2 linked regions of the Sediminitomix flava genome follow. The protein of the gene in region 1 binds, or shares a complex with, the protein of each later gene. Links are inferred from orthologs where the notes say so. Each region holds a gene or a part of one and is shown in the gene's direction. Other genes may lie near its edges.

What was found. The genes of interacting proteins can lie anywhere in the genome.
Region 2: the proteins of smc (region 1) and BC781_RS03495 are in contact, whole or in part, in a crystal structure (PDB 3ZGX), measured with the Bacillus subtilis proteins. The link is inferred for Sediminitomix flava from one-to-one orthologs.

Annotation. Positions count from the first base shown.
Region 1 is NZ_QGDO01000007.1:102,833-107,891, forward strand. Bases 463-4,589 are described here. They hold smc (chromosome segregation protein SMC), read left to right. Parts: upstream 463-837; coding sequence 838-4,389; downstream 4,390-4,589. Other genes in these bases: BC781_RS20990 (hypothetical protein), read right to left, coding at 463-736; BC781_RS21000 (hypothetical protein), read right to left, coding at 4,467-4,589. Outside these bases: BC781_RS20985 (hypothetical protein), read right to left, coding at 1-261; more of BC781_RS20990, read right to left, coding at 278-462; more of BC781_RS21000, read right to left, coding at 4,590-4,751; BC781_RS21005 (hypothetical protein), read right to left, coding at 4,948-5,059. UniProt on the Bacillus subtilis protein: Required for chromosome condensation and partitioning.
Region 2 is NZ_QGDO01000001.1:918,829-921,822, reverse strand. It holds BC781_RS03495 (segregation and condensation protein A), read left to right. Parts: upstream 1-1,118; coding sequence 1,119-1,871; downstream 1,872-2,994. Other genes in the region: BC781_RS03485 (glycosyltransferase family 2 protein), read right to left, coding at 2,829-2,994; BC781_RS03490 (GT-D fold domain-containing protein), read left to right, coding at 1,908-2,789; BC781_RS03500 (dipeptidase), read left to right, coding at 1-967. UniProt on the Bacillus subtilis protein: Participates in chromosomal partition during cell division. May act via the formation of a condensin-like complex containing Smc and ScpB that pull DNA away from mid-cell into both cell halves.

The DNA of each region.
Region 1 (5,059 bases):
ATTGAGTTCTCTGCCTATTTTTGCAACTAATTTAGGGAAAAAAACACCTAAACGCCATGCTTTAGCTTCAGTAGGAATATCACCATTTTTCTCATTGATGATAAAGCTACTTATCTCTTCAAGTTCTGCATAGGTAAGTAGGTGATTATAGGCGAATTGATAATCAGAAGTTTCTACTTTTCCACTGAATAATAATTCAATGACTTTATTTACTTCATCAAGTTGAAGCTTAACGTTGATTTCATCAATCAGAGTTTTCATTCCTTAGGTTTGTGTGTTAGAATTTTCTGTCTAAAACTTCTTTAAGCACAAATGCATCCCGAATATCACTCTTATTTCTAAGTTTATGCCTAAGACTTCTTGACTTTGACTTATTTTCCTTAGTTGAAGTGTCTTTTAGATTCGTCTGATTCTTTTCATATTCTTTCTTTACACTTGTCTGCTCGAAGGTATTTAGAACAGGTTCATATTCTTCTTCTTCAACTTCGTATTCTTCCTCAAATTGAGGCCTTTCTTTTGTCTCTACATAATTAGGGTTTAGCTGTTTCACCAAGTCTTCCCAATTGATGTTAGGAGAACTAGATGTGTTTCGTCCGTCTTGGTTTTGCTCAGCCGAAGTAGGGATAGGTTTTTTCTTTTTCTTTTTTCCTAATGTGCTTAATGCCCAAGAAATAATTAGGAAAATGGCATAATAAATTAACTCGCTGAAATTATCCATATCATCATATTTAGTCATCTTAAGATAGTTTAAAATACCGAGCAATAGCAAAGAAATCCTAAAAAAGTGATATTTTTGTTTCTATTGTTGGATTGATATGAGGATTTTTAGCTTTAACTATGCTACTGAATAAACTGGAGATAAAAGGCTTTAAAAGCTTTGGTGATCGGGTGACTCTGAACTTTGATGAAGGAGTAACTGCGGTAGTTGGGCCCAATGGTTCTGGGAAATCGAATGTTGTAGATGCCATCAGATGGGTGTTGGGAGAGCAAAGTACAAAAGCTTTGCGATCAGAAAAGATGGATAATATCATTTTCAATGGTACGAAAAAACGTCGTCCGTTGAATATGGCAGAGGTATCTCTAACTTTTAAAAACCACAAGAATTTACTTCCTACAGAATATTCGGAAGTGACTATTGGTCGTCGATTTTACCGTTCGGGCGATGGAGAATACCTTCTAAACGGTGTTTCTTGTCGTTTGAAAGATATCCAAAATCTTTTTCTAGATACGGGAATTGGTTCAAATAGCTATGCGATCATTGAGTTAAAAATGGTCGATGAAATCCTCAACGATATCAATAATTCTCGTCGTAACTTATTTGAAGAGGCAGCAGGTATCTCCAAATTCAAGAAACGTAAGAAAGAAACGCTTAAAAAATTAGCTGATACAGATGCCGATCTTGAGCGTGTAGATGATCTTTTGCATGAAATTGAGAAAAACATGCGTTCACTGGAGCGTCAGGCTAGAGAAGCGAGACGTTACTTGAAACTCAAAAAGGAATACAAACAGATCAGTATTAGTTATGCTAAAAAATCAGTGAGTAGCCAATTGGATCAATTGGAAGAATTTGCTGATCGAATCCAACAAGAAAAGACGCTCAAAGAAAATTTCAATAAACTTGCTGAAGAGAAAGAACTCCAACTCAAGAACGAAAAAGAAGGAGTAGAGGATAAAGAAAAACTAGTTGATAGCCGCAGAAAAACACTCAATGAACATCTCATGAAAATTCATGAGGTGGAAGGAGATAAAAAGCTCAAGGCTGAAAAAGGACGTTTCTTAGACGAAAAGAAACAGGCACTTTTCCAAAACTTAGATGAAGAGCAAGCAAGTATCAATTCCATGAAAGCGAGTTTAGACAAGCTGAAAGTGGAGTCTGAGGTGGTTCAGAAAATGATTGCTGAAACCGAATATTTGCTCGTAGAATATAAAACATCATTTGAATCTCAGAAGGAGCGAGTAGAAGGATTAAAACGTCAATCTACAGACTTAGAGGTTCAGATAAAGAATAGACAAACCACACTTTTCCAACTGAGAAAGAGCTTAGAAGTCAATGAACTTCAGCTTACAGCTCTCAAGCAAGAGTTGGAACAAGAACATCAGAATTCTTCAGAGAAATCAAACAACCTTCAAGAGTTTGATGAAGCACTGAATACAATTCAGAAAGAAGAAACAGAATTGCGTTTGGAGTTGGAGCAAGTAAAAGAGCAACAACAACTAAACGATAGTAAAAAGGCTCTGCTGGAAGGGCAGGAGAAAACCATTAAAGATGAAGTAGCAGAGTTGAATCGTACGCTTGATGCAAAGCAGAATGAGTATGATTTAACAAAATCTATGGTCGATAACCTTGAAGGTTTTCCTGAGGCGATTAAGTTTATTCGCAAACGTACTTCTTGGGGGCAAAAAGCACCTCTATTATCTGATCTGATCACTTCTGAAGAGAAATACAGAACAGCTATTGAGAATTATCTTGAGCCATATCTGAACTTCTTTATTCTTGAAGATGAAGATCACGCTTGGAAGTCGATTGAGCTTTTGACGAATAATGGAAAAGGTCGAGCAAACTTCCTTTTGTTAAGTAAATTTTCGGGGTATAAGCCCCTGCCTAAGAAAGAATTTGAAGATGCTTTCCCTGTCATCGATATCGTTCAATACGATGAAAAGCATAGAGATTTGGTCAACTTTATGTTGGACAATCTTTATATGTTAAAGGGAGATGTAGAAGATTTACCTGCTGACGATTCAGCGATCTTTATTTCTGAAAATGGTAAGTTTATCAAAAAGAAATTTATCATCTCGGGAGGTTCTGTGGGTGTTTTTGAAGGGAAAAAGATTGGTAGATCAAAGAACCTTGAAAACCTTGCTCAAGAGATTGAAGAACTAAAACTTCAAATTTCAGCTAAGAAAGAAGCTTTAGAGAACATCAAGATTGAGTTAGAGATACTTTTAGATCAAGATAAAAAAGAATTACTCACAGAATTGACGGATAAATACCATGTGGTAAGTCAAGAACTGACGAAAATTCAGACAAAACGTGAGCAATTCATTTCTTTCCTTTCTGACGCTGAACACAAACGTGAGGCAATGCAAGAGAAGATAGTAAGTCTTCAAGAAGCATTAGAAAATGACCGTCCGAGATTGGAGGATGAGACTTACACTTTGGAAGACCTTGAAAATCGTTTTGAAGACATCAAAGATGAACTTCAAAAGGAGCAAGAGCTTTTAAGTCAGAAATCGGCTCAATACAATGAGCAAAACATCCTTTTCCATCAGCAAGAAAATAAGATTCAGAGCCTTGAAAATGAGCTAAACTTCAAAGCATCCACCTATTCAAAAGGTAGTGAGCGTTTGCAAGCCATTCATGACGAACTGAAGAAAGTAGAGGAGGAGCTTCAACGAATTTCTAATATGGATGTAGCCGGAGATCAAGTGATTCAAGGGCTATACGAAGAAAAAGAAGCGATTGAAGAAGCTGTGAAAGAGGCGGAAAAGACTTTCTATGCGAGCCGTGGTAATATCAATGATCTTGAAATTGAGCTAAGAGATTATCAGCGTAAGAAAGAAACTACGGATAATGTCATCATGCAGCTTTCTGAAAAAATTCAGAATATCCGTTTGGACTTGACTTCTGTAAAAGAAAAGATATCTGCGGAGTTTAATCTTGATTTGGAGAAATTAGCCAATGAAGAAGACGAAGACAATCCATTTGAAGAAATGGCAGAGTCTGAACTTCGTCCGTTGGTTGCTCAGACAAAAGAGAAGCTCAGTAAAATTGGGCCAGTGAACCATATGGCTATTGAAGCTTTTGATGAGGTGAAAGAGCGTCATACTTTTATCACAACGCAGAAAGATGACTTACTGAAAGCCAAAGAACAATTGGCTCAAACGATCTCTGATATTGACACGGTAGCGAGGGAGCGTTTTATGGAGTCATTTGATTTGGTACGTGATAACTTTATCGAAGTATTCCGTTCGTTATTTACAGAAGAAGATAACTGTGACCTTCGTTTAGTTGATCCTGATGATCCTTTGAATTCTAAGATTGCGATTATGGCTCAGCCGAAAGGAAAACGTCCTTTGACCATCAATCAGCTTTCGGGAGGAGAGAAAACACTGACAGCTACAGCACTTCTTTTTTCAATTTATCTACTAAAGCCTGCACCATTCTGTATTTTTGATGAGGTAGATGCTCCATTGGATGATGCTAATGTAGATAAGTTCAACAAGATTATCCGTAAGTTCTCTGAGAATTCTCAGTTTATCATTATTACACACAACAAACGTACGATGACCAGTACTGAAGTGATCTATGGTGTGACGATGATTGAGCAAGGAGTTACTTCAGTAGTACCTGTAGATATCAGAAATATTCCAGAATTGAAATTGACGTAAACTTATTTTATCACCAGATTTTGAGATAAATTAAAATCCCCACTAAAATTGATTTTCAATTTTAGTGGGGATTTTTTTTAATTTGAAGACTGTACTACTCTAATTCCATCATGGTAATTCCCACTCTGTAAAGTAAAAGTAATTATCCGTTCTTCATTTGTTTGATTTTCTGAAACTGAAATAAAAATTTCATTCCCATTTTGTCTCTCAAATGTAAATACATCATTTTCAATTAAAAAGCTCTTTTTAGTTGTATCAATGTCACCTAGATCTATCCCATTTTTATCAACTATAATTGATGCTATCCACCAATTTGCTCCTTCAGTTTTAATTGTTTCTGAGTTTTCACTTGAGTTAAACATTACCTTATTCTTTGAAAGTTTGATGGTATCACTTGTACAACCATCACAATCAGCAGTTTCACACGAAGAGAAACTGAGGAATAAAAGGGTTAAGACGTAAAAAAAATAAGAGTTTCTCATAATTAATTTATTAGTATAAAAATGTGTAGAATGAAAAATTAGAGGTTCATTAACAGAGTAAGATCAAATAAAACAATCACTTATACTTCCAAAATACCCTAAACTGGAAAGGACTAGCCTCTGCGTACCAACTCATGAAATTCAAAGAAGCATTAAATAGATTCAGTTCGTAGCCTAATCTGTGATTG
Region 2 (2,994 bases), on another replicon or contig:
AATGATGGCTACAGATAACCTGACATGTAATGTGAAGTTTATGCTTGAAGGTGAAGAAGAGATTGGTTCAGTGAACTTGACGTCTTTTGTTCAAGCGAATAAGGAGAAGCTTGAAGCAGATGTGATTTTGGTATCTGATACTGGAATGATCGCAAAAGATATTCCTTCAATCACAGTTGGATTGAGAGGCTTAAGCTACATGGAAGTAGAAGTAACTGGTCCAAATCGTGATCTTCACTCAGGTCTTTATGGTGGTGCTGTAATGAACCCAATCAATGCGATCACGAAGATGATTTCTTCATTGACGAATGAGAAAGGTGAAATTACAATTCCAGGATTTTACGATACAGTAGAAGAAGTATCTGCGGCAGATCGTGAGGCTATGGCTAAAGCACCATTTGACTTAGATGCTTATAAAGCGGCACTCGATATCAAAGATGTATTTGGTGAGGAAGGTTATTCTACAAATGAAAGAGCTTCTATTCGTCCATCTTTAGATGTAAATGGTATTTGGGGTGGATACACTGAAGAAGGAGCTAAAACCGTAATTCCTTCAAAAGCTTATGCAAAAATCTCAATGCGTTTGGTACCAGGGCAAGATTGGGAAGTGATCTCAGAGCTATTTGCAAAACATTTTGAGTCTTTAGCACCGGCAGGAACTACAGTTAAAGTTACGGCTCATCACGGAGGTTACCCTGCAGTAATTCCTACAGATTCTGAAGCTTATAAAGCAGCAAGTAACGCTTATGAAGAGTCTTTCGGAACAACGCCAATTCCTGTACGTAGTGGTGGTAGTATCCCAATTGTACCAATGTTCAAAGATGAATTGGGCTTGGACTCAATCATGATGGGATTTGGTTTGAATGAAGATGCAATTCACTCACCAAATGAGAGCTTTGAAGTTGAGCTTTACCATAAAGGAATCGAGACTATCGCTTTATTTTACAAGTATTTTGCAAAAAAATAATTAGATAGAATCGATTAAGATTATACATGAGTCACTCCGAAAATTTGGGGTGACTTATTTTTTTCTTTAAGTGTAACTCCTTTAAAAATAGATGATAGGATTATTTTGCTTATTTTTATGAAATAATCACTGTTTCCTTTAAACTGCTGTCTTGAGTTTCGAAATAAAAATACCGCTTTTCGAAGGTCCCTTTGACCTATTGCTATTCTTCATTCAGAGAGATGAAATTGATATTTATGATATTCCGATCTATAAGATCACCAATGATTTTATGGAATATTTATCTCATCTCGAACAAATGAATATCGAAGTAGCGAGTGAGTTTATTCTGATGGCTTCTACGTTGATGAGAATCAAGGCAAAAATGTTATTACCAAGAGTAGAAATTGATGAGGAAGGAAATGAAATAGATCCTCGTGAAGAGCTTGTAAAACATCTACTCGAATATAAAAAATACAAATCTGTAATTGGTGTACTTGAAGAATGGGAAGGAGGAATGCTTAACCGAATTAAACGAGGTAACATTCCAGACGAATTGAAAGAAATAGAGAAGCTTACAGATGTTGAAGCAGAACTACAAGATGTAACTTTATATAAGCTTTTGAGAGTTTACCAAGGGGCGATGAAGAGGTTTATGCAAGAAGATGATAATCCTAGACGTCATGAAGTTGTTCCTTATCCATATACTCTTGAAGGGCAAAAAACTAATCTATTAGAACGTCTTCAAGTTGAAGAAAAGATCGAATTCATTGATCTAATCCGAAAACAATATAATAAGGTAGCAGTCGTATTTAATTTCTTGGCTGTCTTAGAATTGATGTCACTTAACAAAGTGACCGTTGAGATTGGAGAAGGTTATAACAACTTTTGGGTTAAGCCATATCACGGACCAGATATTTTTTAGGAAACGAAGAATTTTCCAATTCAACTTTTTTAAAGAATGACATTAAAATATCTAATTAAATCTTTTTCAGAAGATACTGAATATCAAAATGCAGAGTTGAAAATAAAGTCATGTGAGGAAAGTCTTTATTACCTAAAGAAACGTCTTGATAGCTCTTCTAGAGTGTTTTTTTCAAGATTTGGTGATGGGGAGTTTTTGTTAATGATGGGGGAAAGTACCCGTAACCATATTGGTAGTCCTGCATATAAAAAAGAACTTTTAGAGGCTTTTAAAATAGATAATCCTGATTATTTGATAGCAGCGCCTTTTCATCCTCCTTTAGAGAAAAGTATTTCTAAAGGGGTTTATGAACCATTTGGAGCTAATAAAAAGATTGAATCTTTCATATCAGAAGAATTCAATTTTAATGAAAAAAAAGTTTTTGAGAATCATTTTTTCTTCTCAACTCTTACAGTTTTTCAACCTAAAAAAATAAAGTCATTTTTAGATAAATATATCCGCCCTAAGAAGAAAATGTTCATTGGTGGAGTTCCTAAATCAAGTGCTGAAAAGTTGTATGGGAAAATTGATATTTATGTAGAAACACCAAGAAAAAATGCCTACTCTACAATAGATGATTGGTGGCCAAGTGTGGAGAAAAATGTAAAAGAAGTTGACTTAATTATTACATCAGCTGGAGCGGCTTCAAATGTTGTAGCTAAAAGATTGTGGAATCAAGGTTATAATAAACATGTATTGGATCTTGGCTCTGTGATAGATGCTATTGATAGAAAAACGTCAAGAACATGGATTAGATTAAAAGGTCACTCTGTGTTTAAGCTGTTAGATAAAAAAGATCGACCTGAGTTTTCAAAAACAGAGAAAACGAAGTTTTTAGCAAAAGACATTAAGTTCTTTTTAAGGAAACAGTTTATCTAGAATAAAAAAGCTAGGGTTATTAAGGTAACTCTAGCTTTTTTATCCAATCTTATTTTGTTTTCTGTTCACTGTTTCTTTTAAAAGTTGGATGTTTTTCTCAATGTTAGGGTTAGTGTTCATAGGGTGATACAAATGGTATGTATTTGCTGCGAAATTAAGTTTAATACCTCTAACACTGTTATTGATAAGTCTAATCGCTAATTCA